DNA from 3 places in the Labrenzia sp. PHM005 genome. Region 2 is predicted to be linked to each of the others. Evidence: predicted binding sites of a transcription regulator. Region 2 holds the regulator's gene; each other region holds the start of a gene.

Region 1 (10,459 bases), 2.4 Mb from region 2:
TAAGCCTGCGCCACTTCATGCCAGCGGGTTTCAAGACCAAGCGAACGGGCCTGTTCCTTCAGGTTGGTGAACTGACCACCGGGCATTTCATGGAGGTAGACTTCGGAGGCTCCAAAGCGCAGGTCACTTTCAAAGGCCCGGTACTGCGTGCGCACAGCTTCCCAATAGAAGGAAATCTGCCGAATGGTCTTGGCATCGAGACCTGTATCCCGATCGGTTCCGCGCAAGGCTTCAACAATGGAGCCAAGGCACGGCTGAGATGTCAGGCCGGAGAGCGCATCCATGGCTGCATCGACTGCATCAACCCCGGCTTCCACTGCCGCCAGAATGGTGGAAGCCGCAATGCCGGAGGTGTCGTGCGTATGGAAGTGGATCGGCAAGCCGACCTCGTCCTTCAATGCCTTGACCAGAACCTTGGCCGCCTGAGGTTTCAGGAGGCCAGCCATATCCTTGATACCGAGGATGTGAGCGCCAGCAGCTTCCAGCTCTTTGGCAAGGCCGACATAATACTTGAGGTCATATTTCGGCCGGGCGCTGTCCAGCATGTCGCCGGTATAACAGAGCACACCTTCACAGAGCTTGCCGGTTTCTTGGACCGCATCCATGGAAACGCGCATGTTTTCCACCCAGTTCAGGCAGTCGAACACGCGGAAAAGGTCAATGCCGTTTTCTGCCGCCTGATGGACGAAGTACTTGACCACATTGTCCGGGTAGTTGGTGTAGCCAACGCCGTTGGAGCCACGCAGCAGCATCTGAAGCAGGATGTTCGGTGCTTTTTCACGGATCTGATGCAGCCGTTCCCAGGGGCTTTCCGTCAGGAAGCGCATGGACACATCAAAGGTCGCACCGCCCCAGCATTCCAGCGAAAACAGGCTTGGAAGGCCGGTGGCGTAGCTTTCGGCGATGTTGACGATGTCATGAGACCGCATACGGGTCGCCAGCAGGGACTGGTGACCGTCGCGCATGGTGGTATCAGTGATCAGCGCCCGCTTTTGATCCTTCATCCAGTCGGCAAAGCCTTTCGGGCCCAGCTCGTCCAAAAGCTCGCGGGTGCCTTTCGGCTTGTCGTCACCGAAATCCGGAACGATCGGTGCGGCCACATCCTTCGGCGGACGTACGCGGTCTTTGGTTTCCGGGTGGCCGTTGACCGACACATCTGCGATGTAAGTCAAAAGCTTGGTCGCGCGGTCCTGACGTTTCGTCTGTTCGAACAGCGCTGGCGTGTCATCAATGAATCGGGTCGTGTAGTTCTGCGCACGGAAATCGGCGTGATCGATGATGTTTTCCAAAAACACCAGGTTGGTTGCAACGCCGCGGATCCGGAACTCGCGCAAGGCACGATCCATGCGTTTACGAGCATCTTCCGCCGTCGGAGCCCAGGCCGTGACTTTTTCCAGAAGCGGATCGTAAAAGCGCGTGATCACAGCGCCGGAATAGGCGGTGCCTCCATCGAGACGAATACCGAACCCGGTCGCGCCGCGATAGGCGGTGATGCGACCGTAATCGGGAATGAAGTTCTGTTCCGGATCTTCCGTGGTGATGCGGCACTGCAGCGCATGACCGTTCAGACGAATGTTTTCTTGAGCCGGGACACCGCTTTTTGGCGTGCCGATTTTTTCGCCGTCCGCGATGTGGATCTGCGCCTGAACAATGTCGATGCCGGTGACTTCCTCCGTCACCGTATGCTCGACCTGAACGCGAGGGTTCACCTCGATGAAGTAGATGGCGCCCGTATCAGCATCCATCAGGAATTCAACGGTACCGGCACCGCGATAGTTCACAGCCCGGCCGATTTTCAGGCCGTATTCGCACAGCTCTTTGCGTTTTTCCTCTTCCAGGTAGGGCGCGGGTGCACGCTCAACCACTTTCTGGTGGCGGCGCTGGATGGAGCAGTCGCGCTCATAAAGATGGACGACGTTTTCGCCGTCTCCGAGGATCTGTACTTCAACGTGGCGGGCACGCTGAACCAGCTTTTCAAGATAAATCTCGTCCTTGCCGAAGGCCGCTTTCGCTTCCCGTTTGGCCGCTAAAACTTCCTTTTCCAGCGTCGCTTCATCGGGGATCACGCGCATGCCCCGGCCGCCGCCGCCCCAAGAGGCTTTGAGCATCACCGGATACCCGATCTCCAAAGCCTGTTTTTTGATCTCGTTCAGATCATCCGGCAGCGGATCGGTCGCCGGCATAACCGGAACACCGGCTTCAATCGCCAGGTTGCGGGCAGCAACCTTGTTGCCGAGACGGCGCATGGTTTCAGACTTTGGACCGATAAAGGTGATGCCCGCTTCTTCACAGGCATCAACAAATTCCGGGCTTTCGGACAAAAGGCCATACCCAGGGTGGATGGCATCAGCACCGGCGTGTTTGGCAACACGGATAATCTCGTCGATGGACAGATAGGCTTCAATTGGGCCAAGCCCCTTGCCAACCTGATAGGCTTCATCGGCTTTGAACCGATGCAGCGCCAATTTATCCTGTTCAGCATAGATCGCGACGGTTTTGAGGCCCAGCTCATTGGCGGCCCGGAAAACCCGGATTGCGATTTCCGAACGGTTTGCAACGAGAATTTTTGTTATCGCCAAACGCCCACTCCCCCTAATTTCCCGCAAAAATTACGTCGATTTCGGCAAGTTTCTACTTTGGTCGGAGCAAATTGAAAAGGGGCAGGATGCTTGTCCTTTTTTTATTTGGAGAAATATTTTTTCCGAAAAGGCCATAATCCATAGAAAAGTCTGGACATTCTTTACCCCTAGGGACGAGGCGAATTGGCAAAAAATTTTCGAAACTGGCGTCCAGTTTTACCGCATTGCCGCAAAACCATGACTGGCCCAATCTGACACAGACGCTCAAATACAGCGTTCGTATTGTTAAAATCGAGGAGAATTTTGAATACTGCTCTTGGGCCTCTCCGCCCTTATACATACAAGATACAGTAGGAACAAACCGCAAACATCACCCTGTCAGCGATTCGTCAGCGATTCGTTCTGCCTGTGTACTTAGGTAAATGGGACTGCAGTTTGTGCTCCCCAATCAAAAAACCGGAAATTAATGATTGACACACTTCTGCACTCTAAACCGAAAACCAAGGTGACTTGCCATAAATAACTGGCCAGATTCAGCATTTCGTGGCGCTAGGGTGTTTCAGATCCACATTTCGTAGGGAACAAATCCTGAATCCAAAAGAGTCCGCGATTCGGTTTCGATTTGTTCCAGAGTCGTTCTCCACAGAAAATTTCAATCTCATTTTTGCACCTACGGAAACATGGGCGCGGCGAAAAAGGGCAGGACAGGCCCACCTGGCCTATGGTAGACACGCGCCATGATGTTCTGGGTTTTATTCCTGAGAGACACGGCGGCCAATCCAGGCCTGCCGAATTATGAAGAATTCTGATCGCACCAGCTCCATGCTCCGCCCCCATACTCTGCCGTTACCCCCTAGCGCTCGATCCCGCACGGTTACCGCCGTCCTAGGGCCCACCAACACCGGGAAAACCCACCTGGCAATCGAGCGCATGCTGGCCCAGCCGTCCGGCTTGATTGGCCTGCCTCTCCGATTGCTGGCGCGGGAAGTCTATGGACGCATTGCCGAACGTTCCGGAACTGAGTCTGTCGCGCTGATTACCGGCGAAGAGAAGATCATTCCGAAGAAGCCCCGCTTTTGGGTGTCGACGGTCGAAGCCATGCCACTCGATCTCAACACCGAGTTCGTGGCTATCGATGAAGTCCAACTGGCCGGAAATCTCGACCGCGGCCACGTCTTCACCGACCGGATCCTGAATTTGCGTGGCCGTTCTGAAACCCTGCTTTTGGGATCGGCGACTGCCCGGCCGCTGTTGGAAAAACTCCTCCCGGGCCTCAATGTCATCACCCGTCCGCGCATGTCGATCCTGTCTTATGCGGGATCCAAAAAGGTCTCCCGCCTGCCAGCCCGGTCGGCTATCGTCGCTTTTTCGTCGGATGAGGTTTATTCGATTGCCGAGCTGCTCCGGCGCCAGCGTGGCGGCGCCGCGGTGGTGCTTGGCTCGCTAAGCCCACGCACCCGTAATGCCCAGGTGGAACTCTTCCAGAACGGTGATGTCGATCACCTGGTCGCCACCGACGCCATTGGCATGGGATTGAACCTGGATGTCCACCACATCGCCTTTGCCGGCAACCGCAAATATGACGGCTATCAGTATCGTCAGCTAACTCCATCGGAGATGGGCCAGATCGCCGGCCGCGCCGGCCGTCACACCAAAGACGGCACCTTTGGCGTAACAGGCCGAGTCGATCCTTTGGACGATGATTTGATCGAACAGATCGAAAGCCATCACTTCGCCAGCCTAAAAGTGCTGCAATGGCGCAACAGTTCGTTGGATTTTTCGTCCTCAGCCAATCTGCGCCGAAGCCTTGATTTACCCCCGAAAGAGGACGGTTTGGCGCGGGCGCCAACCGGTGACGACATCACCGCCCTTGAACATTTGTTGCGCGACAGCGCAATAAATGACATGGCAAGGGGGGCAAAAGCGGTCGAATTGCTATGGGATGTGTGTCAGGTGCCGGATTACCGCAAGATTGCACCGGCCAACCACGGGGACCTTTTGGCCACGATCTACACCCACCTGATACGCGAAAATGCGATTGAAGATGATTGGTTCGCCCGTCAATTGGCCTTCGCAGACCGCACAGATGGTGATATCGACACACTCGCGAACCGGATCGCTCATATCCGGACCTGGACGTATGTCGCGAACCGCCCGGACTGGTTGGCCGATCCGGCCCATTGGCAGGGCGTGACCCGAGGCATAGAAGATAAACTATCTGACGCCCTTCACGACCGGCTGACTCAGCGGTTCGTGGATCGGCGGACAAGTGTATTGATGCGACGTTTGAGAGAGAACGCAATGCTGGAAGCGGAAATTACATCGAGTGGGGATGTGCTCGTCGAAGGTCAGCACATCGGAAATCTGCTTGGCTTCCGGTTTGCCCCTGATGCGGCGGCCGAAGGCCCGGACGAAAAGACGGTTCGTGCTGCCGCACAAAAAGCCCTGACCACGGAAATCGAGTCCCGTGCAGACAAGCTTGGCAAATCTGAAAACAGTGATTTTGTCCTGACTTCAGAAGGTGCCATCCGCTGGCGCGGAGAACCGGTGGCCAAATTGTCAGCCAGTGACGATGTGTTGGCACCAACCGTTCTGCTGCTCGCCGACGAGCACTTGACCGGACCGGCCCGCGACACCGTGCAAAACCGTTTGGACCTCTGGGTCAAAGCGCAGATCGAAACACTGCTCAAACCGCTTGCAGATTTAAAGACCGGGGAAGGCCTCGAGGGTCTGGCCCGCGGCATCGCATTCCGGATCGTCGAAGGTCTTGGCATTTTGGAACGGCAAGATGCTGCCGACGAAATCCGCCAGCTCGATCAGGATATGCGCGCATCTTTGCGTAAACACGGCATCCGCTTCGGCGCTTACACGATCTTTGTTCCTGCACTCTTGAAACCGGCTCCTAGCCAGCTGCTCGCCCAACTCTGGGCTTTGAAGCACGGGTCTCTGGACATGAACGGCATGGAAGAACTGCCGCAGCTGTCCGCTTCCGGCCGCACCTCTATCCCGGTTAATCCCGAGATCAACCAGGCGCTTTACAAAGTCGTTGGCTTTCGGGTCTGCGGCCCGCGGGCTGTCCGGGTCGATATTCTGGAACGTCTGGCGGATCTGATCCGGCCACTGATTGCCTGGAAACCGCTCGACGCAGAGGTCGCACCACCAGAAGGTGCAATCGAAACGGGCGGCGGCTTTACGGTCACAGTTGCCATGACGTCCCTGCTCGGTTGCGCCGGCGAGGATTTCTCGGCTGTTCTGAAATCCCTCGGCTACCGGCTCGAAACCAAAGAGGTTCAGCGTCCCGTCGTTGTGAAACCGGACACGGAAACCACACCTGCAGACAGCGCGGCGACACCAGAAGTAACGTCCGCAACCGCCTCCCCTGCAGAAAGCGAAGCAGCCGAAACCGCCGCCCCTGCAACGGAAACGGAAGCTTCTGGGGTGCTGGAAGATAAGGCTGCTGAAGACAGCAGCGCCGAAGCGCCTGCGGCAACTGAAACACCGGGAGCAACCGCTGACGCAGCGGACGCAGGTTCAGAAACAGCTGACACAGAGACGGCAGAACCTTCTGCATCCGAAGAGGCCGCTCCATCCGGCGAACCGGAAATGGAAACGGTTACCATTGAGATCTGGCGCCCGGGCCGTCACGACCGCCGTCCGCGCGGCCGACAGGATCAGCGCCGGGGAGACAACCGCAAACACCAAGGGCCGAAAGGCGCGTCCGGTGAGCGGCGACACGGCAAACCCGGCAAAGGTGGTCAGCACAAGGGCCGAGGTGGCCAAAAGTCCTTCGAGGGCGGCAATCGCCGTGACAAGCCGCAAAAAGACAAGCCAATCGATCCAAATTCACCTTTCGCCGCTCTGATGGCGCTGAAGGAGAATATGGACGGCAAGGACAAGAAGTAATTCCGGGGTCAGATCCAAAAGCTGCTCCACAATCTCAGGGCAGCCTGCGCGTCGACAAGTGGCTCTGGTACGCCAGGGTCACGAAATCCCGGTCTTTGGCGCAAAAACTGGCAGCCGGTGGACATGTCCGGGTCAACAAGGACAAGATTTCTTCGGCAAGCAAGACCGTCAAGGCGGACGATGTCCTAACCATTGTCCTTGATCGGCGGGTGCTTGTTTTGAAAGTCGTTGCCCTTGGCACCCGGCGTGGCCCATACGAGGAAGCGAAACTTCTTTACGAAGACTTGTCTCCGCCGCCGCCACCAAAACCAGAAGCCCCACCACCCCCTCCTGGACAACGTGAGCCAGGCTCCGGCCGGCCGACCAAACGTGACCGGCGCAAGATGGACGCCTTTCGCCAAGAAGATTAGGCACTTTTCGCAGTTTCGCAAAAAAACGGAATAGCATTCTCCACCAGCGCCCAGATGCGACTGCTTGAACGCTTGCACCGGCTCATTAAAAGCGATACCCAACAGCATTGAACTTGACCGTGGGTTTTGCGACCTACGCTATAGAATTGACCGCCGGATTGCCGCATGCGGGCGCAAAGAGAACCGCCCCTGCCGTGCCTAGTGAGGATAGAGATGACCTACGTCGTCACGGACAACTGTATTAAATGCAAATACACAGACTGTGTTGAGGTCTGCCCGGTAGACTGTTTCTACGAAGGCGAAAATTTCCTCGTGATCAATCCGGACGAATGCATCGACTGCGGCGTATGTGAACCGGAATGTCCTGCCGAGGCCATCCTGCCGGATACCGAACCAGGCCTGGAAAAATGGATTGAATTGAACGCCGAGTATTCGGAAAAATGGCCGAATATTACCGAGAAAAAAGATCCAATGCCCGATGCTGAAAAACATGACGGCGAAGAAAACAAGCTGGATAAGTATTTTTCACCTAATCCACCTGCGTGATTGGATTACCCACAGACGCCAATAGCGCGAGCAATTTAAATAATACAACTTAAGATAAAGAAATTCATTTGGTAATTCAGACACCTGGATGCTTGCAGCTTTCAGGTGCTTTAACCTTTTGCGCCGCAATAAATTTGACGCACTTTAATTTTCCACAAAAGTGTGTTACTTTGTTTCGATAGTCGCCAACCACGAGAATAACCCCAAAAACGGAGTCTTCGCTTACGTGCCCCGTGATCCATCTTTCCGGGCCACGAGAGATCCCGGCAGCTTTTGTATCTAAGCAAGGTTCTAGAGTGGAATTCAACGACTGACTAGCCCGACACGCCGCATATCAACAGGCGTTCCAGAATTTGGACGCCGGGATGATCGCGTGCCGCACAAACAAGGACCGTACAGCGGTCCATTTCCGGTCTGACAAAAGACCGCTAACTGCGCAGGAGAGACTACAAGTATGGCAACAAGCACCAAAAAGACCGCGCAGCGTCAAGGTTTCAAAACAGGCGAATACATCGTTTATCCGGCACATGGTGTCGGCCAGATTACCGCCATTGAAGAACAAAACGTAGCCGGTCACTCTTTGGAGTTGCTCGTTATTGTTTTTGAACAGGACAAGATGACCCTTCGTGTGCCAGTTGCAAAAATTGCATCTGTTGGCATGCGTAAGCTGGGCGACCCGGCTGCAGTTAAAAAAGCACTGGAAACCGTCCGGGGCCGTCCGCGGATCAAACGCACTATGTGGAGCCGCCGCGCCCAGGAATATGAAGCGAAAATCAATTCCGGCGATCTGATTGCAATCTCCGAAGTCGTCCGTGACCTGTACCGCTCTGAAACACAACCGGAGCAGTCCTATTCCGAACGCCAGCTTTATGAAGCAGCGCTTGACCGCATGGCACGCGAAATTGCCGCTGTAAACAAATGCTCGGAAACCGAAGCCATCAAGGAAATTGAGCAGAACTTGGCCAAATCGCCGAGCCGCATCAAAGCCGCAGCAGCAGCTGCTGCTGCCGCAGAAGAAGACGGTGACGACGACGCGGAAGAAGCTGCATAAGCCTGCTTTAAGTCGCACACTAAAAATACGAAAGGGTCTGGAGCAATCCAGGCCCTTTTTTTTCGGTCGGCCGTCAGCAATATGCCGCCAACGCTCTAAGAATAATTGCCAATTACATCACAAAGATGTGCTCAATCGTGCCCGCGCTCCGTGGGAAAGTGATCTAATCTGAAAGGTGGTCCGTAGAGATACGGATATCACCCCGGAGTGTCATGCATGTCCACATCGATGAGTGAAAAACGGCATTTGGTCAAAGCGGCGATGAAAGCGCCATACCTCACACGCGAAGAGGAGTATGAGCTTGCTTTGCGATGGCGGGACCACAGAGACGAGAAAGCGCTTGAAAAGCTATCCCTCTCCCATATGCGCCTGGTCATTGCGGTTGCCTCCCGGTTCAAGAATTTTGGACTGAACCTGGGCGACTTGATTCAGGAAGGCCATGTGGGGCTTCTGGAAGCGGCCGCTCGCTTTGAACCGGAACGAGAAGTCCGTTTCTCCACATATGCCACTTGGTGGATCCGAGCCTCCATCCAAGACTATATCTTGCGCAACTGGTCGATTGTTCGCGGCGGCACATCCTCCTCTCAAAAAGCTTTGTTTTTTAACCTGCGCCGCCTGCGGGCAAAACTGTCAAACAATCAAACACCGCTTACCGACAGCGAGTTGCACCAGAAAATCGCCGATGCGATTGGGGTCAAGCAATCAGATGTTGCGGTGATGAATGCGCGCCTGTCCGGGCCCGACACATCCTTGAATGCTCCAATTACCGACAGTGAAGGCTCCAGTGCCGACCGGCAAGATTTCTTGGTGTCTGAAGCACCACAGCCGGACGAGATTGTCACCGTCAACATCGATTCAGAGCGCCGCAACCGCTGGCTCTCATCGGCGCTGACTGTTTTGAGTGAGCGCGAACTCAAGATTGTCCGCGAGCGGCGCTTGTCAGAGGACGGTGCAACGCTGGAATCGCTTGGCCAAAAGCTTGGAATTTCTAAAGAACGGGTACGCCAGATCGAAAGCCGTGCCCTGCAAAAGCTGAAAACGGCCCTTTTGAACACCCAACCGGATCAATCGGTTTACGCCGTCTCCATGTAACAAAAAGGCCCGGCATAGCCGGGCTTTTTCTTCTCAAAATAGTATCCAGCGTCAGTCTGTGAAACTCTACCGGATCTCAATCCACGACAAGCTTGATCGAGGTTCCGGCCGGGATCGGTTTGTTCGGGCTGAAATCATTCAGGATAGAAAAGAACTCCAGCCGCCGGGACGGCTCAACCCCGCTCATGCCAATCGCCAGTTTCCGAGGTGTGTCGCCAGCCTTTGTCTTAACGACCTTGAGCCGGAGGGAGCGCAACCGCGCCCGTTCCGTTGGGGTCAGCTGGCGGAAACTGTCGATGGTTTTACGGAAGTCCTGATCAAACCCGTCATTTGGCGACCGGCTTGCAAAAATAAATCGGTATCCGGTCTTACCGATCCGCACAACGGCTATGCGGAAAGACCAGCCCTGTGTGATGGCGGCCCCGGTGACTGCCGGCAAACCGCTAATCGTGGTCTCACGTACACTCTGCGGCAGGAGGCCATTGATCCAACCCGAGGTCATGTAATCCGCCAAATTGGTATAGCTGCTGACATCGGCGCCATCGAACCTGATTGCCGTTCCCCCGCCATTGCTGGCCAAGACCGCCTCCGGTGAGTTTTCTAAGATATAGCCGGAGGGAACTGTGAACCCGATTCCGAGCGCCTTATGCAGAAACGAGCGGCCGCGCACGAACCCTTCCAGCGGATCGTCCCCAAACAGCATTCCGTCGATTTGGCTCAAGAAACGGTCCCGGTCGCGTTCGCCAATCCCAGGAGCGCCGATCTGCCGCGCGGAGCGCACTGCAATTTGCAATCGCTCAGGGGTCGAGGGATGGGACGACAGGAAGTCGGGCGCAGAACTGCCGCCTTTGCCTGCTGACTGGTATTTCGCGAATTTC
Region 2 (10,459 bases):
ATATTGGACATTCCTGATGAGTTATCAATGGAGACTTATCCAGGATCTTTGGCTCAGATAGCAACCAACTTAATAATGAACAGCCTCATCCATGGTTTTGAGGGCAAGTCGAACCTCAACGGGACCATTCAAATCTCCGCGCAGCATCAGGATGAGGGTATCCGGATCGAGTACAAGGACACCGGTAAAGGTATGGGGCCGGACGTTCTGGATAAAATCTTCGAACCGTTCTTTACAACAAACCGGGATAGTGGAGGGACCGGTTTGGGTCTCCATATTGTTTACAACATAATCACTCAAAAACTGGCTGGCACCATCGAATGTGAAAGCATAGTCGGGCAGGGGACGAAATTTGTTTTTTCAATTCCATGTCAAGATTTTGGCTCACAATCTTAGGTTCATGAGCGCCTCGTAAGAACCCAACAGCAGACCTCTGGAAGTGCTGATACATTCCCTGTGTAGGCTTGTAGGGTCCTTACAATCAAAGAGACGTTTCTCCCCGGAACTCGGATCATCTTGGAAAGCTCAAAACAATCGACACATAGACCCTTGAGACAAATGGGGCGAATTGACCTTGCGCCAAACAAAAAAGCCCCGGATCAAGGATCCGGGGCTTTTCTTTTTGTCTTTGTGTTCAATCAGCCGAGGCGCTGATCGATCGGAATATAATCGCGTTTTGTTGCGCCGGTGTAGAGCTGGCGCGGACGGCCGATGCGCTGGGACGGATCTTCCACCATTTCTTTCCACTGAGCGATCCAGCCGACGGTACGGGCCAGAGCGAACAGCACAGTGAACATGGTTGTCGGGAAGCCGAGTGCCCGCAGGGTGATGCCGGAGTAGAAGTCGATGTTCGGATAAAGCTTCTTCTCAACAAAATAAGGATCGTTGAGCGCGATCTTTTCCAGTTCCATCGCGATGTCGAGCAGCGGATCGTCCTTGATGCCGAGTTCGCCCAGAACCTCGTGACAGGTCTTCTGCATGATCTTGGCGCGCGGGTCGTAGTTCTTATAGACCCGGTGGCCGAAGCCCATCAGACGGAACGGATCGTTCTTGTCTTTTGCCCGTGCAACAAACTCCGGAATGCGGTCAACAGAGCCGATTTCAGACAGCATGTTGAGCGCTGCTTCGTTGGCGCCGCCGTGGGCAGGACCCCAAAGGCAGGCGATGCCGGCTGCAATACAAGCGAACGGGTTTGCACCGGACGAGCCAGCCAAACGGACGGTCGAGGTCGATGCGTTCTGCTCGTGATCGGCATGCAGGATGAAGATACGGTCCATAGCGCGGGCCAGAACCGGGTTCACCTTGTACTCCTCACACGGAACCGCAAAGCACATGTGCAGGAAGTTGGCTGCATAGGACAGATCGTTGCGCGGATAAACGAACGGCTGGCCGACATGGTACTTGTAGGCCATTGCGGCCATGGTCGGCAGTTTCGCGATCATGCGCAAGGAGGCAACCATGCGCTGGTGCGGATCAGAGATATCCGTGGAGTCGTGATAGAAGGCGGACAGTGCGCCGACTGTACCGCACAGGATCGCCATCGGGTGGGCGTCACGGCGGAAACCGGCATAAAACCGGTTCATCTGTTCGTGGATCATCGTGTGGTAGGTCACACGATCTACAAAGTCATCTTTCTGCGCGTTCGTCGGCAGTTCGCCGTAAAGCAGCAGATAGCAAGATTCTAAGAAGTCACCATGGTCGGCGAGTTGTTCAATCGGATAGCCGCGGTAGAGCAGCGTGCCTTCGTCGCCATCGATGTAGGTGATCTTGGATTCGCAAGATGCGGTCGAGGTGAAGCCCGGGTCGTACGTGAACATGCCAGTGTCCTTGTACAAGGACGCGATGTTCACAACCGACGGTCCGATGGATCCGTCAAGGACGTCGAAATTGTGATCACCACCATCGACGTTGAGCTTGGCGTTGTTGTCGGCCATTCAGAAAACCCCCTGTTTGTTACCCATTGCACCGGCCAGCCGCAGGTCTTGAACCAAGACCTAACGCTTTAGCCAGACAGTGCTGGAGGAATGGTCGCGTCTTGCCTAGCCCATTTGCCGCACTGCCGCAAGCTGGTGCATATAACGCTTTGGTCAAAGACGTTTATGCAGCGGTTTGCGGCAGTGCCGAAGCTTGAAAAATAATGGAAACTCTCGCCTTGACCGTTATCAAGGAGCCTGATCGGCTATCCGGGCCAAGGATTCGTCCCGGCCAAGGGCGATCAGAACATCATAGATACCGGGAGAAGTACCCCGGCCGGTCAACGCGGCGCGCAGAGGCTGGGCAACCTTGCCAAGTTTCAGTTCTTTGCCTTCAGCATAGGCCTTGACCGCGGTTTCCAGCGGCTCAGCGTCCCAATCCGCGACACCAGACAAAACACCGTGCAGGTCGCCCAAGACCGCGCGGGCGTCGTCAGTCAGGATTTTTACTGCCTTTTCGTCGTTTTCCAGCGGACGCTGGCGCCACAAATAAGATGAGCTGTCGGTCAATTCGACCAGGGTTTTGGCACGTTCTTTGAGGCCGGGCAGGGCGGTGAGCGCCGTTTGGGTATTGCCGGCTTCGGCCAGCCATGCGAGCACGTCCGCACCGCCGTCTACATGGGCCAGATAGACCTTCCAATGGTCCAGCAGCTCACCGTCATCGGTGGCGCGCATATAGTGGCCGTTGAGGTTTTCGAGCTTCTTGAAGTCGAATCGGGCGGCGGACTGACCGACCGCGTCCATGCCGAACCACTGGATCATGTCCTCAAGGGAAATGATTTCTTCATCGCCGTGGCTCCAGCCCAGCCGTGCGAGATAATTGCGCATCGCTTGCGGCAAGTATCCGAGTGCCCGGTAAGCTTCCGCGCCAGTTGCGCCATGGCGCTTGGAGAGTTTTGCGCCATCCGGTCCGTGAATCAGCGGAATATGCGCCATCTTCGGCACGTCCCAGCCATTGGCATTGAAGATCAGCGTCTGGCGGGCAGCGTTGGTCAAGTGATCGACACCGCGGATGATGTGGGAGATGCCCATATCATGGTCGTCGACGACGACCGCCAGCATGTAGGTCGGTGTGCCGTCGGAACGCATCAAGACAAAATCGTCCAGATCCTTGTTCGGGATCACCACCCGGCCTTGAACCATATCGTCCACGACCGTTTCGCCTTCTTGCGGTGCTTTCAAGCGGATCACCGGATCGACGCCTTCAGGTGCCTCTGACGGGTCTTTCTCGCGCCAAGTGCCGTCATAACGGGGCGGACGGCCTTCAGCACGGGCCTTTTCGCGCATGGCGTCGACTTCTTCTGGAGACGAATAACAGCGGTAGGCCATGCCATTTGCCAGCATCTGATCGACAACTTCTTTGTGGCGTTCGACACGGGAAAACTGCGAGATTGGCTCGCCGTCCCAATCCAGGCCAAGCCAGGAGAGGCCATCCATCAATGCATCAACCGCTTCCTGGGTTGAACGGGCTTGGTCTGTGTCCTCAATCCGCAGCAGCATTTTGCCGCCGTGATGTTTGGCAAAAAGCCAGTTGAACAGCGCAGTGCGGGCGCCGCCGATATGAAGAAACCCGGTCGGAGATGGGGCGAAACGCGTGACGATATCTTGTGCCATGGTGCTTTTTGAAAGTCTCTGTCAGAATGAGGCGGTCCAACCGCCTGACGAATAGTGGCGCGGTCTTAACACAGGCGCGCCCAAGGCAAAATAGGCTTTGCCATGATTGGCAGGTCCGGCGAAGGGAGCAGGGGTGGCGCGTGAAGATGGCACCGGCTTCAACTATTACGGCGAGCGAGGCGCCGGCGCTAAATCCACTGACCCAAGTGTAATAGATACTGTTTCCGGCAACAGGGCATCACAGGACCGGGGATCGCCCTGGGGTGCCTTTCTAAGGTCGCGCAATTTGCAAAAGCGTGACCGCAAAAACCAACAGGCGAAAACCCGTTGGCTGCCGGCGCCGGACGAGTTGGAGCGCTTGGTGCAAAACCAGGGGCTGCTGTGGACCGGGTTTGCCTTTGCAGGCGGGATACTGATTTACAGTTTGCTGCCGGACGAACCAAGCTGGGTGGTTTTGGCGGTACTTTGTGTTGTGATTTGCTTCCCTGCTACTGTCCGCAACCGCCGCTCCGGTTTCTCAAAAATCGGCTTACTATTGTTGTCCGCTTTTACGGGGCTTTGTGCGGCAACATTTCGGACGGCGGCCATTGAGACGCCCAGACTTCTTGAACCGATGACCGTGGCGCTGCGCGGAGAAGTTCTGGAGCTTCAGCACAGGCAATCCGGCAAGCGGCTTCTTCTAAAAGCGTCGGCGGTCAACGGACGGATCGTTAAACCCGGAGTGTTTGTAGAACGGGTCCGGTTGCGGGTCCCTGTGAATACAGAAGTTTCTCCGGGCGACTGGGTGCAGCTTCGCGCGCGGTTGTTTCCGCCAATGGGGCCGGTCGTTCCGGGCGGATATGATTTTTCCTTCCGCGCCTATTTTCAAAAAATAGGCGCGACCGGGTTTTCATATGGCCCTCCAAAAAAAATCAGCGGACAACCTCCGACGCTCATACGGCAGGTTGAACGGCACATCGATCATCTGCGCAAATATCTTGCGCAGCGGATTTCAGCTGTCTTGCCGGACGGTCCGGAAAAGTCGCTTTCCGTTGCGCTTCTCGTCGGAGATCGGAGCGGTATCGACGAAAAAACAGAGGAAAGCCTCAGAGCTGCCGGATTGGCGCACATACTGGCGATTTCCGGGCTGCACATGGCTCTTTTTGCTGGCGGTGCTTACGCGGTGTCACTCGGGGTCTTGGCTCTCCTTCCCGGGTTTGCATTGCGTTGGCCGTTGCACAAAGTCGCGGCGCTGTTGGCGCTCGGCGCTGCGGTTTTTTATTTGCTGCTCTCTGGGGCGTCGGTGGCAACCCAGCGGTCTTTCATCATGATCGCCCTGGTTTTTCTGGGCATATTGACCGGGCGGCGCGGATTGACCTTGCGGACGGCTGCTTTGGCTGGGCTGTTTCTTTTGTTGTTGGCACCAGAAAGGCTGTTTTATCCCGGGTTTCAAATGTCGTTCGCGGCCGTGATTGCTTTGATCGCGGTTTACGACCTTTGGCGGCGCCAACAAAAGGAAGCTGGTTTTTCCTCAAAGCCTCGGTCTCTTCCGGCCCGGCTGGGTGTGAGCATCGCCAAATGGGCTGCTGGGCTGTTCGTCACTGCTCTGGTTGCTGGAGCTGCGACCGGGATAATCGGGGCTTACCATTTCTCCCGGGTCGCGCCTTATGGGATCGTCGGGAATATGCTGGGTATGCCGGTGTTTTCTCTGGTTGTTATGCCCATGGGGGTTCTGGCGCTTGTCTTGATGCCCTTTGGCCTCAGTGCTGTGCCGCTGAAGGTGATGAGCGCTGGTCTGGGGATGTTGATTGATGTCGCAACTTTTACCGAAAACCTTGCCCCGGACGCGGGCCGGATCGGAACGTTAGGGGCAGCGCCTGCTGCTCTGTTGATGGCTGCGCTCTTTGTCTGTTTGCTCGCGCCTGGCCGAATTCGAAGCTTCAGTCTGGTTCCCTTGGGGGCCGCCATAACACTTATGACATTGTCGCGCGCGCCCGATATTCAAATCGCGGCGGCAGGGCCGCAACTCGCTGCTCGCGATAGGCAAGGAGATCTGCGCCTCTCCCATGTCCGCAAGTCCTTTGCCGCTGAAATCTGGCTTGAGGGGGAGGGTGAAGGATTGGGGGCGATTAAGTCGCGCAAGATGAGTTCGGTTCAGCGCCGATGTGATCCTGACGGATGTGTGGTGCTCGCATATCCGCCTAATGACAAAAGTTACTCGGATCCGATACCGCTCAAAATCGGTGTGTCAAAAACGGTGCAGGCTCTTTTCGAAGATTGCCAAAAGGCAGATATTATCGCGACCGATAAAATCGTGCCTGGGTTCTGCCAATCGAGCGTGATTTTGGATCAAGTTATTCGGGAAAAAAGAGGGGCTGTTTCGATTTGGCTGGAACCGTCCGATGGGTCTGCGAGCGGCTGGTCCGGAAAGACGGCATTAGAGCGGGCCACCAATCAAAGAGACGCAATACCCGGCATCAAACGTGTGGTTTATGCTCTTCCCCGATTACCGCGGCCCTGGAACCGGCCAGGCACAATAACCCGCGCTAGTTTGAGGTCAAAAGCCAAATCCTCCGCAAAGCCATAGACCTTGCGGAGAAGATTAATTCCAAAACCTGTTGAGCTGAAAAAGGACCCGCCTCAGTATTGCCGAAACAGCGCCACGAGACGGCCCTGAACACGCACACGACCCGGTCCGAAAATCCGAGTTTCATAGGCCGGATTGGCCGCTTCCAGTGCGATCGATGCGCCTTTTTTGCGCAGCCGCTTCAAAGTGGCTTCTTCATCATCAACCAGCGCCACGACAATGTCGCCGCTGTCAGCACTGTCGATTCGCCGGATTAAAACCGTATCGCCGTCCAAGATGCCTGCGTCGATCATGGAATCGCCGCGCACTTCAAGCGCATAATGTTCGCCTTTGCCAAGAAGCTCCGGCGGGACGCTGATGGAGTGGCTGTGGGTCTGGATCGCCTCGATTGGAACACCGGCGGCAATCCGGCCCATAACCGGGATTTCCGTTGCCGCACTTGCAACCGCTGCAGGCGCTGCGACTGGCGCGGGTGCTGGTTTTCCAAGCGACCCTTCGATAACTTCGGGAGAAAAACTGCCGCGCGGCCGCGGGCTGCCGAGGCCCGGCGCGATCGAATCGGGCAGGCGGACAACTTCCATCGCTCTCGCCCGGTTCGGCAGACGGCGGATAAAACCGCGTTCTTCCAAAGCTGTGATGAGCCGGTGAATACCGGACTTGGACCTCAGATCGAGCGCGTCTTTCATTTCATCGAAAGACGGCGGCACCCCAGTTTCCTTCAGTCTTTCATGGATGAACATGAGCAGTTCATACTGCTTGCGCGTCAGCATATCAGCTTCCCCTGATCTTGAGGATCAATTGGTACAAATCAAGAACACCCTACCTGTTCTCATTGTGTTCTGCAAGGGTAAACGTTCTCTTACTGTTCTAATTGTAGCTGTCAGAATTAAACGGCACTGGAAGCGGTTTATCTGGCCGTAAATAAATGGCAGAAGAGTTCAAAGAGCGTATTGTTTTCAAAAGGTTGGGTGATCATCGATTGCAGACCGTAGGGTCCGCAATATCAGTCAGTGCAAATAAAACGTGGAACGTATTGAAAACAAATGGAGAATTTACTTCGATGTTAGACGCTTCCGGTCCTGGAGTGTTCGACTGCGGACCTATTGCGGACCCTGTTTGTTTCGGTGTTTGATCGCCCGTGCAAAGTACGGGAGGTCGTATCGGTCGACATTTCGGATATATTCTTTGAACTCTTCGTTGGTCATGCGCCCGCTATCCACCAACGCCTTTTTCTCTCGTTCGATGAATTCAGCAAATATCAACATCGCCAGTCCTATGGATTCACCTTCTGCCTGAATTTCCTTCGCTTCCATGAAAGCAAGTTCTTCGGGGGCGTGCTGTTCCAGAAGCTCGATGAGGATCCGTTCGCCAGTTAGCTTCATGGTTATTATCCGGAAATCATCGATGGCAGTTTCAATCAATTCGGACTGTTGTCGCTGTAATGCCTCTCCAAAGAGAAAGTAATCTATCTTTTCTCCAGTTCCGGCACAGGCCTGCAACAGAAACTCAAGCGGAATCGAGTTTCTTGCTTTCCAGGATGAAACAGTCTTGTTCGATACCTCAAAATATTCAGATACGGCCAAATCTGTTTTGAGGTTGAGAGCATTTTTTACTCTATCAATGACTTGCGTCGCGTTGATCTTCAATTCTTATCTTCTCACTGGAAATCTGCATAAGGCAGAAAAAATATTGACATCTGCGAATCGCAGTCATTTAATCTGCGCATTGCGGATTCTTGGATTTAGTAGCATGAAACGCGAAAACCTAAAAACCACGAACATTCTTCTTCGAAACGTTCGTGCAGGCTTTGTTTTACAAGGGACATCGTTGAATGCATGGTGCAGCGCAAACGGAATTGTACGGCGAACTGCCGAACAGTCTCTGACTGGCCAGAACAAGAGTAACAATGCGATTGCGCTTGCTGCTCGGATTAGACTTGCCGCTGGTCTGATAGCCCCGGATGATACCCAATGTGGCTGAACGTTCGAGAATTTGCAGAACGTTCTGGAATATCAACACGCAAGGCGCGGCAAGCTCTCCAGCGTGCACATGCCGGAAAACCTTGGCGGAATCAGAACCTTGAAGTGAGGTTGGTTCAGGGAACCGGGGGACGGTCTGGTGTGTCATATGAAGTTAGCGCATTCAGCTTGCCGCGCTCTCTTCAGGACCAAAGTATTGAGCCTGCAAGGCTTGAGGACAAACCTGCGGGTCTTGCCAAGCATTCAAGTCCATCTGAATTTAGCCGCAAGGTCACATGGTTTCGGCGGACATTTGAGGAATTGCTGGAGACAGAACCGAGATCGGCTGAGCGCGGTCGGGTAATAGCGCAACTTCAAGGACATACAGTCATCGATTGGTCTGGGACCCCTATCGTTCTGAAACGGCGAACAATCTATACTTGGATTAAGCTCTATGAAGCTGTGGGACCAGTCGGCCTAAAACGCACAAAACGCTCTGACCGTGGCAAGTCACGTTGTTTTGTCTCCCGCGAATGGGATCGGGCGGCGTTGGCGCGGATAGATGATGCGACCAAAGCCGAAATTGCTGACGGTTTGCGCCAGCAGGTGAGGGGGCTGATCAAGGGCGGCGCGACTGGAAAGACTGTCGCTGTTCTGGCCAGCGAGTATTTGAAGACGGTGACGGTCGCCAACGGTATCCGTCTAGAGACGCCCGCGGAATTGGACCGGATATGCAAGGTGCCGCGGGCATTGATCCGCTCAGAACAGCATTTAAAGAAAGTCTATCGCCACAAGAAGGATCGCAAGGCGAGTGATGATGATCGGCCGCGCGTGAAGCGAGTGATCACGGGGATGCAGCCAATGGACTGCGTCGTAATGGACGTCCATCACGTCAACGTCCTGCTCAAACGCGAGAACGGCACGACCGGTACACCAAAGCTGCTCGGGTTCATGGATATTGCGACCCGCCGTGTCTGGTGTGAACTGGTCTTCCTTGAGACAAAAGGCGGGGTACGCAATGCCGATGTGATCGAGGCCTTTGTCGCCATGGCACAGCATTCCGCCTTCGGTTTGCCCAAGACGCTTTATTGCGACAATGGCAAGGAATACCTTTTTGCCGACTTTCTCGACGATGCGATGCAATTGCTGGTGCCAATCGTTGGGAAGCCAGGAAAATCAAGGGTCATCCGGGCGCTGCCCTATAATGCCTCCGCCAAACCGATCGAAGCCTGGTTTGGTCATTTTGAGCAGCAATTCCTGAAGACCTGCCCGGGGTACATTGGTGATGACCGAATGAACCCCAAGCGTCCGGCACTTGGAAGGCTGGCAGCACCCTTCAACGGCGATTTTATTGCCTTTAAAAGGGTCTTGAATGGGCTTTTAAGGGCCTATGAAGTCATGCCGCAATCGGGCGCGCTTAAGGGATTGTCACCCAGGCAGAGTTTTGAGGCGCACGTTCGGCAAGGCTGGGCGGCCACGGTCATTGACCCGGATCGGCTGAATACCGTCTTCACCAAACCGGAAACCCGCAAAGTCAGGCAACACGGTATCTCGGTCGGCGGCCGGAGGTGGAGTTGCGACGAACTAGACGTCTGGTTCCATGACACGATCACAGTCCATATCCCGCAGTATCACGGCTATAACACTCTGCGGCTCACCAAACAGGACGGGTCCTTCCTGGGGATAGCTCATCCGGAGGAAGAATTTGCCTTTTTCGATCCGCGCGGCGCGAGACGCTCAGCCGAACGAAACACGCGCCGGAACAAGGCGCTTCGAGAAGCAGATCGGTCAACTCCCGACATCGATATTGGAGCGGAGTTGGTCAAGCTCGCGCAACATGCCCCTGAAGTGGTTCCAAATGTGCCGAGAGGCACACTTACCGTTACGCAAGAGCTGGAACATCAACGGGTTCTTCGTCCGGAACATGGCGACCCTTGTTCTGAGAGCGAAGACGAACGCGATCGTCGTGAGATCGCCGCAGGGCGGGATGTCTTCATCCGCAAAATCGGGAGGACTTGATGAGCGAGGCATTGAAAGAGGAGGAGGCTGGTGCTTTTCGCTTTGTTGATATCTCGGCGAGCCGGGAAATCAGAAAAGCCATGGATATTGCCAAGGAAATCTCGAAATATCCGGTGCTCATCAGTTCCAAGCCGGGCATGGGCAAATCCACAGCCTTGCGGCACCATGCTCGGAAACTAAACGCCTATTATTGTGAGGTTGGGCATGCAGATAAGACAGTCAAAGGCATGCTGAAGATGATCATTGAGGCGACTGGCTTCGGTACATCCTATCGATTTGTGAAGGACCTCAGCGATACAGCTCTAGCGCGCCTTTATGAGGGATATAGC
Region 3 (10,459 bases), 280 kb from region 2:
CCAGGCCTTTCAAATCAACAATCCGCACGCCGTTGCTGGCTGCGGTTGCGGAACCAGTTTTACAATTTGACTTTTTGCGGTCCTTTCTGCCGGACGCACTGAGCACAAACCCAAAAACCCCTGGGCATAGTTTCAGTTCACTGGCGACAAGTGAACGCAATTGCCTATGATGCGGCTCAGCAATGCACGGGGACTGCTCATGAAAATCGCCACCTGGAACATCAATGGGGTTAAAGCCCGTCTGGAAACTGTCCAGGAATGGCTGAAAGAATCATCGCCAGACGTTGCCTGTCTTCAGGAAATCAAATCAGTCGACGAGAACTTTCCACGTCAGCCGTTTGAAGACCTTGGCTACAACGTCGAAACCCACGGCCAGAAAGGATTTAATGGCGTCGCCATTCTTTCCAAAACACCTCTAGAGGATGTTCAACGCCGCCTGCCCGGCAATGATGAGGACGAACAAGCCCGTTATATCGAGGCGAGTGTCACCCTCGGTGAAGGGGTTGTCCGATTCGGCTGTCTTTATCTTCCGAACGGCAATCCGCTGGGGACGGAGAAGTTTCCCTATAAACTGGGCTGGATGGATCGCCTTCTGGTGCATGCCGAAAAGCGTCTGGCGGAAGAGACACCATTTCTATTGCTCGGTGATTACAACGTCATCCCGGATCCAATTGACGCCAGAAACCCGGAAAACTGGACAGAGGATGCGCTTTATCAGCCCGAAAGCCGCCAAAAATTCCGGGCACTCACCCATCTTGGCATGACCGAAGCCGTGCGTGCTTGTACCGCAGAACCAGCCACTTACACCTTTTGGGATTATCAGGCTGGAGCCTGGCAAAAGAACAACGGCATCCGCATTGATCATATTTTGATGTCCGCCCAAGCTACCGACAAACTGCTCGGCTGCGGCATCGACAAACATGTCCGCGGGTGGGAAAAACCCTCTGACCACGTGCCTGTTTGGGTCCAGTTGGCGGCATAGACCGGCGCCTACGTTTCAACGCAGCGCTAGGCCGTGTGGACGAATTGGAGACGCATTTCGTGTGACAAAGGGCGAAAGATAGAGTGGAAAGACCTGCAGAAGGTATCGGTGATACGGTCAAGGGATTGTCTGCGCTAGATTAACGCCCTTTGTCATACCCGAAGGGTCGGTCCTGCAGCGCTCAAACCTCTGCGAAAATCCACCTTGATGATGCACCAGCATCACCTGCGTCAAATTTTCTTGGTCTTGAACTCAGCAGACCCCGGCGAAATACATCTCCATCTCGTCCGCACGGCCTATCCTCAAACGAAATTGAAAATAGGCGCAAATATATACCTTTTGCGGAACGCTGTGCTCATGCTACCCTTTAGGGAATGGGATAACGGACAAACGCCTTCCGCCCGCACCGGCGATCCGCGGGCATTTCTACTGGCGCCGCGTGCGGCTCCACCCCATCTCTGATGCTTTTGCAATATCACTCGCGGCCGCTCTTGGTGCTATGCTCTTGCTGATGTCTACCGCCCACGCCCAGCAGGCGACCAATCCAGACGTTCCCTGCACTTGCCGCTACAAAGGCCAAGACTACAGCATTGGCGATTCAATATGTTTGGGAAGTGGGACGAGCACCCGGATTGCGACCTGCTCCATGGTACTCAACAACACATCCTGGCAAATGAGCCAGTCCCCCTGCCCGCAAGCGTTGTTGACGCCACTGGAACAAAAGCTCATTCAACAGGCCTCGCCTGATCCGTTGATGAGCGAGCCAGTGTTTTGAGGAAATTGCCGCTGGTATGATGTGCGGAATACACCGCACACCAATTCGGGCTTCCGAACTAAATCCCAAAAAATCAGAAAACTACTGCGTCGGCACTTGTTGGGCGGTCAGTGTGTCCGGCCGATTGCGCTCAATCCAAGTGTCGGCCATGGAACGCGCCTTCTCCCTGACAGGTTCGGGAGAAACTGCAAAAAACTGTTCGTGCAGATCATTGATCCAATTGGCATCATGGCCACTGGCCTGTTCACGGGCCACGGTCAGCCACATCAGGCCGCGCGCCTTTTTCTTGTCCGATGAGCCAAGCGAGAACAATGTTTCGCCCAGCCGGGCCTGAGCTCCGACATGGCCTTTCAGAGCAGCCAGATTGTACCAGCGCACAGCCATCCGCCGATTGCTCTCCTGATAGATGCGGCCGAGATGATACTGGGCAGCTGCATCACCGAAATAAGACGCTGCGTGGGTGAAAATCCGCCGGGCTTGACCGATATCTTTCGGGACGGCCCCCTCAATTCCGTTCAGATAGTAGGTGCCAAGCGCCACAAATGCGCTGGAGACAAAGGGCGCATCCGGGGATTCCGGTCCGTCATCACCGTGGGCGCGGACGATCTGGCTGTAATATTGATACGCCTTGTAGTCGTCCTCTTGAACGCCATCGCCCTTTGCATACATGTCGCCGAGCTTCCAAGCTGCCATCGCCTGTCCATTCTCCGCAGCGTATTGCAGAGAAGATATCGCAGCTGTCTTATCGCCGGAATAATACTGGCGTGCACCTGCCCGCAAAGCCTCATTGGGAGACAGTGTCGATGGATTAATCGGACCGGGTGCAGCAGGCTTGCCATCGAAGGCTTGGACCGGCACAGCAGCCAACATCAGCGCCGCAGCGCCTATCAGGACACCGGCCTTGGTCAAGTGCTGACGTTTTGTCTTCTTATTGTACATCCCGTTTACACTATTCTCCGCCGGACGGCCCCTGCCGTAACGGGCGTTTCTGTCCCATTTACAATCTATCCCAAGCACCCGCTTGAGGTTTAGAAGCCGGGACTGGTTCTTTTTTGAACGCGCATCCTGCTTCACTCATATATGGCCAATCATTCTGGCCTAAGTTGGGCTTTTGGCACCGATCAGCTCAAACCGGTCTAAGACCTTGAAGACCCACAAGTCCCAACGCCGGAAACAATGTTTGCTTCCGTCTAACCGCAACTGGTGTACCGCAAACATGGCCGAACATTGGCATCAAGTGGTTCCGCGAAGGCACGGCGGCACTTTGCTGGCAACTGTTGCCAAATGAGCACAATCGTCCCTCCCCCAGCACGCGGTGATCAAAACACAACCTGGTTGACGATCAGTTTCTGTCCCGGCAAAAGGCCCGCATTGGCCGAAAAAACAGTCAACGTTGGGGAAAACGGGGGCTTTTCGCCAAAATCCTTGGCTGTTCTTCGTTTGTACTTCAAACTTGAATGTGATTCGGTGTAGGACCGGCCTTGAAATACGGCATATAGCCCCAGTAACCAGAACCAAGAAACCCATCAGGCGATACGCAATGAGCGGAAAAGACGATCTTTTTGCAGGCAACGCGGCCATCTCCACTCCGGTGGAAGAAAACACCGCACCGGCAGACGTGGCCCCGCCCGCGCCCGTGACCGACATCGCCTCGGCCCGCAAGAAGCCAGAAGCTGTTGCCGACAGCGGCGACTATTCGGCCGCCGACATTGAAGTTCTGGAAGGCCTGGAGCCCGTACGGCGGCGGCCGGGCATGTATATCGGCGGAACCGACGAAAAGGCGCTGCACCACCTCTTTGCCGAGGTCATCGACAACTCGATGGATGAGGCCGTTGCAGGCCACGCGACCTGGATTGATGTCGCCTTGGGCGCTGATGGGTATCTGAACATTACTGACAACGGCCGCGGCATCCCAGTCGATCCGCACCCAAAGTTTAAAGACAAGTCCGCGTTGGAAGTCATTATGACGACCCTGCACGCGGGTGGTAAATTCGACAGTAAGGTGTATGAGACCTCCGGCGGCTTGCACGGCGTCGGCGTGTCAGTGGTCAATGCGCTCTCCGAAGAGCTGGTTGTCGAAGTCGCCCGTAGCCGCAAACTCTACCGCCAAGTTTTCCGGCGCGGCCATCCGCAAGGTCCTTTGGAGCTTGTGGGCGATACCCAGAACCGTCGCGGCACTATGGTCCGCTTCAAGCCGGATGAAACAATTTTCGGCAAAGGTGCAAAATTCCTGCCTGCCCGCCTTTTGAAAATGGCCCGGTCCAAGGCGTATTTGTTCGGCGGTGTTGAAATCCGCTGGCACTGCGCACCTGAACTCATTTCCGAAAAAGACGAAACCCCGGCCGAAGCCGTCTTTCACTTCCCCGGCGGTCTAAAGGACTTTTTGGCAGAACGGCTTGGCAAGGAACGCCGCGTCGTTGACGAGGTTTTTGCCGGACGTACCAACAAAACCGGAAAACACGGGTCTGTCGAATGGGCCGTCAGCTGGTTTGCCGGCGACGGGTTCATCAGCTCTTATTGTAATACCGTCACCACACCGGAAGGCGGAACCCATGAAGCCGGTTTCCGCTATGCGCTGCTGCGCGGCCTCAAAGCCTATGGTGAGTTGGTCAACAACAAGAAGGCGTCCATCATCACAGGCGATGATGTCATGACGTCCGCTGGCGGCATGTTGTCGGTCTTCATCCGCGAGCCTGAGTTTGTCGGCCAAACCAAAGACAAACTCGCGACCAACGAAGCGACCCGGATCGCTGAAACGGCAGTCCGCGATGCTTTCGATCACTGGCTCACCGCCTCCCCCAACCAAGCCAACAAGCTATTGGAATGGGTGATCGACCGGGCTGAGGAACGTCTGCGCCGCCGTCAGGAAAAAGATGTTGCGCGTAAATCGGCTGTCCGCAAGCTGCGCCTTCCGGGAAAACTGGCCGATTGTTCCACCAACCAATCCGAAGGCACCGAGCTCTTCATCGTGGAGGGCGATTCGGCGGGCGGATCTGCCAAACAGGCGCGAAACCGGTCCAATCAAGCGGTCCTTCCCTTGCGCGGGAAGATATTGAACGTTGCCAACGCTGGCCGCGACAAACTCGCCGCCAATCAGCAGCTAGCGGATCTGATCCAGGCCCTCGGCTGCGGCACACGATCCGCATATGCAGAACCGGATCTTCGTTACGAAAAAATCGTCATCATGACCGATGCGGACGTCGATGGTGCCCACATCGCCTCGCTCCTTATCACCTTCTTCTATCGTGAAATGCCCGAGCTGATCCGCGGCGGCCATCTATACCTCGCCGTTCCGCCACTTTACCGCCTGAGCCAAGGTGGAAAAACTCTGTATGCCCGCGATGACATGCATAAAGATGAGCTTCTGGCAAAGGCCTTCAAAGGCAAGTCTAAGGTTGAGATCGGCCGCTTCAAGGGTCTGGGCGAAATGCTGCCGGCGCAGCTCAAAGAAACGACGATGGATCCGTCCAAACGTTCGCTTTTGAAAGTCAGCGTCGATGAAACCGCAATTGCTGATACCAATGACACGGTCGAACGGCTCATGGGCAACAAACCAGAAGCCCGCTTCCGCTTTATTCAGGACAATGCCGAATTTGCGGACGATTTGGACATTTAGGAAGGTTCTAATAAACCAACCGACAAATGGGCCCATACAAGACCGCTACTCCCTTGACTGTTGAGAGCGTGTCCCGTTTTCTGGGAAACGGAAGCATCACGCTTAGCGCTAAAATCTGTGATTTCAAAATGCGGAAACCGATTTCAATCAAACGCCATTTACACTAGCCGGACCTCCACACGCTTTGGGTTTTGAAATTAGTGAATACGCTAATATTAAGTCATTTGAGTACTTTCACTGATCGTGGAAGCCGCATTTTAAGGCAAATTAAGAAAGCCTATTAACTGAGATGGCAAAACACGCGCAGAAATACTGAACATTTCTAACATTTAACCTCGCCAATGCATTGACTTGGAAGCGAACAAATGTAGTGTGTGCGCACATCGGCGTAGGGTGGCTCGAGATGAGCTGCGGCCTTTACATCACAACATTCGGGCAAAGTGCTCCATGTCATTTAATACTCTCGGTCTGAGCGAGAAGGTCCTCGCTGCAGTTGATGCGGCAGGTTATAAAGATCCAACAGCCATTCAAGCAGGTGCGATCCCGCAAGTTCTTGAACGCAGGGACGTTCTTGGCATCGCCCAGACGGGAACCGGCAAGACGGCGAGTTTCACTTTGCCGATGTTGACGCTCTTGGAAAAAGGCCGGGCCCGTGCACGGATGCCGCGCACTCTGATCTTGGAGCCGACCCGCGAGCTGGCTGCTCAGGTCGAAGAGAATTTCGAGAAATACGGCACCAACCACAAGCTCAACGTTGCGCTTTTGATCGGTGGCGTCTCTTTTGCCGACCAGGATAAGAAGCTTGACCGGGGCACCGATGTCTTGATCGCTACACCTGGTCGCCTGCTCGACCATTTCGAACGCGGAAAACTGCTTCTGCAGGGCGTCGAGATTCTGGTGATCGATGAAGCCGACCGGATGCTCGACATGGGCTTCATTCCGGACATTGAGCGGATCTGCAAACTGATCCCGTTTACCCGCCAAACTCTGTTCTTCTCGGCAACCATGCCGCCGGAAATTCAACGTTTGACGGAAACATTCCTGCAGAACCCAGCCCGCATTGAAGTTGCTCCAACATCTTCAACATCTGAGAACGTCGCTCAGCGGCTGAAAGCATCTGCCTCCAAAGACTACGATAAACGCGCCACGCTGCGCGAACTTCTGGAAGATGCTGAAGATCTGAAGAACGCGATCGTATTCTGCAACCGCAAACGCGATGTTTCGACGCTGTTCCGGTCCCTGGAGCGCCACGAATACAATGTTGGTGCGCTTCATGGCGACATGGATCAACGAACCCGTATGATGATGCTTGAGAATTTCCGTAAAGGGAACATCAAGCTATTGGTGGCCAGTGACGTCGCGGCCCGCGGGTTGGACATTCCGGAAGTCAGCCACGTCTTCAATTACGACATTCCGATCAATGCGGAAGATTACGTCCACCGGATTGGCCGCACCGGACGCGCCGGCCGTTCTGGCACTGCCTACACGCTTGTGACTGACAGCGACCAAAAATATCTGAAAGCAATTGAAGAGCTCACAAAGCAATCCATTGATTGGATTGGCGAATCAATTGACTTCGAAGCCGCTGCCAAAGAACGCAAAGCCAAGCGCCGCACTTCCAAAACGTCAAAAACGGCCTCGAGCAACGACAACGAAGCGGCAGAGGCTAAACCCGCCAAAAAACGGGGTCAATCCCGCCGCCGCAATGAGACAAGTTCCGCTGAAGAAGCGGTTGAAGTAAAGCCGTCAACTGCAGGAGTTTCCACCATTTCTCAGAAATCTACTTCCAAGAAATCCCGGTCCGATAAATCCGCCCCTGCTTTCAGCGAAGGTGTGCACATCCCAGCATTCTTGCTGCGCGAACCCCGGCCGAAAAAAGCATCCTAACTCTGGGATATTGGTGACTTTAACAGGAGATTTAACCCGACTTTAAACCTTACGTCAGATCTTAGAGGCTAAGAATTGAGGCCGTGTGGGGCGGTTAACAATTCAGCTTCTGAGCGAGAGTAATTTGATGTCGGACAAGGACGATCACAACAGGACCATCGGATATGGTGAGTCCGCGGTGGGGTATATCAGAAAAAACACCTTACCTGCCTATCCGAGATCGTACGAACTCTGGTACACGTACGCTGCCGGCTACAATCAAGGTCTCAACCGGGCTATCAACGAAACCATCAAGGAAAACGGACGTATCAGCACCGACGAGATGCTGTCACTTTATGGCCGTTTCCTGTCACCGACCCGCCTCGGCGACCGTTTGGATGACGTCGGCAACAAAGTTTCCCGCGAAGTTGAAGAAATCGTCGAAACTCTGAAACTCAGTGCGGATGCGACCTCAGACTACGGCAGTGCGCTTGAGCAGGCCGGTCTAAAAATTTCCAGCATCACAGACCCAGACAAGCTGAAACTTTATGTCACGCATTTGGTGAAGTCGACGCAAAATGCGGTCGCTTCGAATCGCAAGCTGGAGAGTCAGCTGCTTGAATCGAAGAAACACATCGAAAACTTGCAGTCGTCGCTTGAAGCGATCCGGTACGAGTCCTTGATTGACGAACTGACCACACTGAACAACCGCAAGCATTTCGACAACTCGCTTGAAAAGGTCATTCGCAATTCGGAAGAAAGCCGCCGCGGTTTCTGCCTTCTGATGACTGATATCGATCATTTCAAGAAGTTCAACGACACCTATGGCCACCAAACAGGTGATCAGGTTCTCCGTCTTGTTGCCTTGTCGGTCAAACAGAATATCAAAAGCCAGGACATAGCCTGCCGGTATGGTGGTGAAGAATTCGCGATTATCCTGCCGCACACCGAATTGGATCAGGCGGTCGAGATTGCTGAGAAAATCCGGGCAGCGGTTATGGCCAAGGAGTTGGTCAAACGTTCAACCGGTGAGAATCTCGGACGCGTTACCATCTCAGCAGGCGTTGCCGCTTTTGGTCAGAACGATTCTGCCCATTCCATAATTGCCCGCGCGGATGAGGCGATGTATGCAGCCAAAAACGCCGGCCGCAACCTTGTCCGTACTGAAAAAGATCTTCAGCAGGAAAACGTCGCCTGATGTGAAGCGACGCTGTTTTTTTATACTTTCAGACTATTTGACGGCATCTAGCCCCATTTGCCAAAAACCGGATTCTAGGCGGCTGGCTTTTTCAAAGAGAGACGACAAACGCGGATAGCGGGCTTTGGTCAGATAGACCTCGGCGGTCTTATCCATCCATTCAGCAAATCCTTGCGCCAATTCCTGGTACTCGTCGCTGCCGTATTCGTTGATCCAGCGCGTATAGGGATTGTCTTCTGTCTCTGAACCTTTGTTTTTCAGCGCTGCACCAATTTCCGCATATCCAATAATGCAGGGCGCCAGCGCGGCTTGCAGATCCAGCAAATCCCCTGCCATGCCCGCATCCAACACAAACCGTGTGTAGGCCATTGTCGGCGTGTCTTCCGGCGCGCTTTCTATGTCCGAGCGCGACATGCCCCAGGATCCGCACAGTTCCAAATGAAGATCCAGCTCCACATCAAGGATGGCTTTGACACCTTCCAGCGATTGCCTCATGTCGTCAACAGTTGGGCTCTTGTAGATGCCGAGCGCGTAAGCTCGGGCAAATTGGATCAAAAACAGGTAATCCTGCACCAGATAATGTTTGAAAGCCTCTAGGGGCAATTCGCCTGTGCCAAGTTGCTGGACAAACGAATGATCGACATAGTCGGCCCATTGCGGAGCCGCGTCGGCTTTCAGCCGCTCAAAAAGTTTCACGTTGCCACCTTCGGGAAAGATAATAGAGGGTCAGGATCTCGCGTGGACACTGAGGTCGGCAGCCTGCAAAGACACCGATTCACCACAGCCGCAGGCGGAGACTTCATTTGGATTTTTGAAGACGAATCCGGACCGGAATTTGGTCACTTCGAAATCCATTTCCGTACCGAGCAGAAACAGAACAGCAGACGGATCGACAAAGATCTTGGCGCCCTTGTCCTCAATCACATCGTCGCCTGGCTTGGCTTCTTCCACCAAATCCATGGCGTATTCCATGCCGGCACAGCCGCCTTTTTTGATTCCCACGCGCAAGCCGAGCGCTGGCTTATCGGAATTATCGACAAGCTCGTTTACCCGCTCAGCCGCGGCATCGGTCAATGTCATAACCTGGAATTTTCCGGCAGACGCCATCATATCCTCACAGCTGTTCGCGATCAGAGAACTTGATATAGGAACTCAGCTTAAGATTCCAAAGTAAAGAACTCAATACCAGTTGAGCGCAACTTTGGCTTCATCGGACATGCGGTCCGGCGTCCACGGCGGATCAAACACCATATCGACATTCACAGGACCAACGCCGGCCACGGAAGCGACTGCGTTTTCCACCCAGCCCGGCATTTCGCCCGCGACCGGACATCCTGGAGCCGTCAGCGTCATGTCGATGTTGATCGAGCGGTCGTCCTCGATATCAACCTTGTAAATCAGGCCGAGTTCATAGATATCGCAAGGAATTTCGGGATCATAGACCGTCTTGATCGCGCTGATGATGTCAGTGGTCAGCTGCTCCAGCTCTGCCGTGGGAATCGCACTTGCAGACGGAACGTCCGCCTTCAGTTCCGTGCTGTCCGCAGCTGTGTCGATGGTGTTGGCGTTTTCCATTGACGTCCGTCCTTACCCGAAAAAACTCTGGGCCTTCAATAAGGCCTCATAAAGCGCGTCGACTTCATCGCGCGTGTTGTACATGCCAAAGCTTGCCCGGCATGTAGAGGTTACACCGTATTTTGCCAAGAGGGGCTGGGCACAATGTGTTCCCGCGCGCACCGCGACACCCGACCGGTCGATGATCGTCGACACATCATGGGCATGCGCGCCTTCAATCTCGAAGGAGATAATTGCCCCCTTCCCTGGTGCATCGCCGAAAATGCGCAAGGAGTTGATCTGCCGCAGCTTTTCATGGGCATAGACTTTCAGGTCCTCTTCATGGCGCGCGATGTTTTCACGGCCAATCGAATCCATGTAGTCCAATGCGGCTCCTAGGCCGATGGCCTGCACGATCGGCGGTGTGCCGGCCTCAAACCGATGCGGCGGGGCATTGTAGGTGACGTT

The links. Region 2 encodes LexA, which represses DNA repair genes until DNA is damaged. Its sites were predicted from a motif close to TGTTCNNNNTGTGTTCNG; they were not measured.
Positions count from the first base shown of each region.
Region 1: the regulator LexA is predicted to act here: its motif matches at 3,203-3,220, upstream of FJ695_RS05765 (helicase-related protein).
Region 3: the regulator LexA is predicted to act here: its motif matches at 3,188-3,205, upstream of parE (DNA topoisomerase IV subunit B).

Region 1 is NZ_CP041191.1:1,276,690-1,287,148, reverse strand. Features, by position in the region: gene pyc (pyruvate carboxylase) at 1-2,579, opposite strand, end outside; gene FJ695_RS05765 (helicase-related protein) at 3,402-6,482, shown strand; gene FJ695_RS05760 (RNA-binding S4 domain-containing protein) at 6,527-6,892, shown strand; gene fdxA (ferredoxin FdxA) at 7,106-7,438, shown strand; gene FJ695_RS05750 (CarD family transcriptional regulator) at 7,893-8,489, shown strand; gene FJ695_RS05745 (RNA polymerase factor sigma-32) at 8,706-9,581, shown strand; gene FJ695_RS05740 (M48 family metalloprotease) at 9,658-10,459, opposite strand, start outside.
Region 2 is NZ_CP041191.1:3,628,006-3,638,464, forward strand. Features, by position in the region: gene FJ695_RS16425 (PAS-domain containing protein) at 1-396, shown strand, start outside; gene gltA (citrate synthase) at 639-1,934, opposite strand; gene gltX (glutamate--tRNA ligase) at 2,163-3,587, opposite strand; gene FJ695_RS16440 (ComEC/Rec2 family competence protein) at 3,721-6,153, shown strand; gene lexA (transcriptional repressor LexA) at 6,207-6,923, opposite strand; gene FJ695_RS16450 (helix-turn-helix domain-containing protein) at 7,254-7,799, opposite strand; gene FJ695_RS16455 (hypothetical protein) at 8,274-10,130, shown strand; gene FJ695_RS16460 (AAA family ATPase) at 10,130-10,459, shown strand, end outside.
Region 3 is NZ_CP041191.1:3,903,847-3,914,305, reverse strand. Features, by position in the region: gene FJ695_RS17725 (iron-sulfur cluster assembly accessory protein) at 1-70, shown strand, start outside; gene xth (exodeoxyribonuclease III) at 200-982, shown strand; gene FJ695_RS17715 (tetratricopeptide repeat protein) at 1,839-2,696, opposite strand; gene parE (DNA topoisomerase IV subunit B) at 3,298-5,373, shown strand; gene FJ695_RS17705 (DEAD/DEAH box helicase) at 5,821-7,260, shown strand; gene FJ695_RS17700 (GGDEF domain-containing protein) at 7,388-8,437, shown strand; gene tenA (thiaminase II) at 8,471-9,133, opposite strand; gene sufA (Fe-S cluster assembly scaffold SufA) at 9,164-9,517, opposite strand; gene FJ695_RS17685 (SUF system Fe-S cluster assembly protein) at 9,617-10,012, opposite strand; gene FJ695_RS17680 (cysteine desulfurase) at 10,025-10,459, opposite strand, start outside.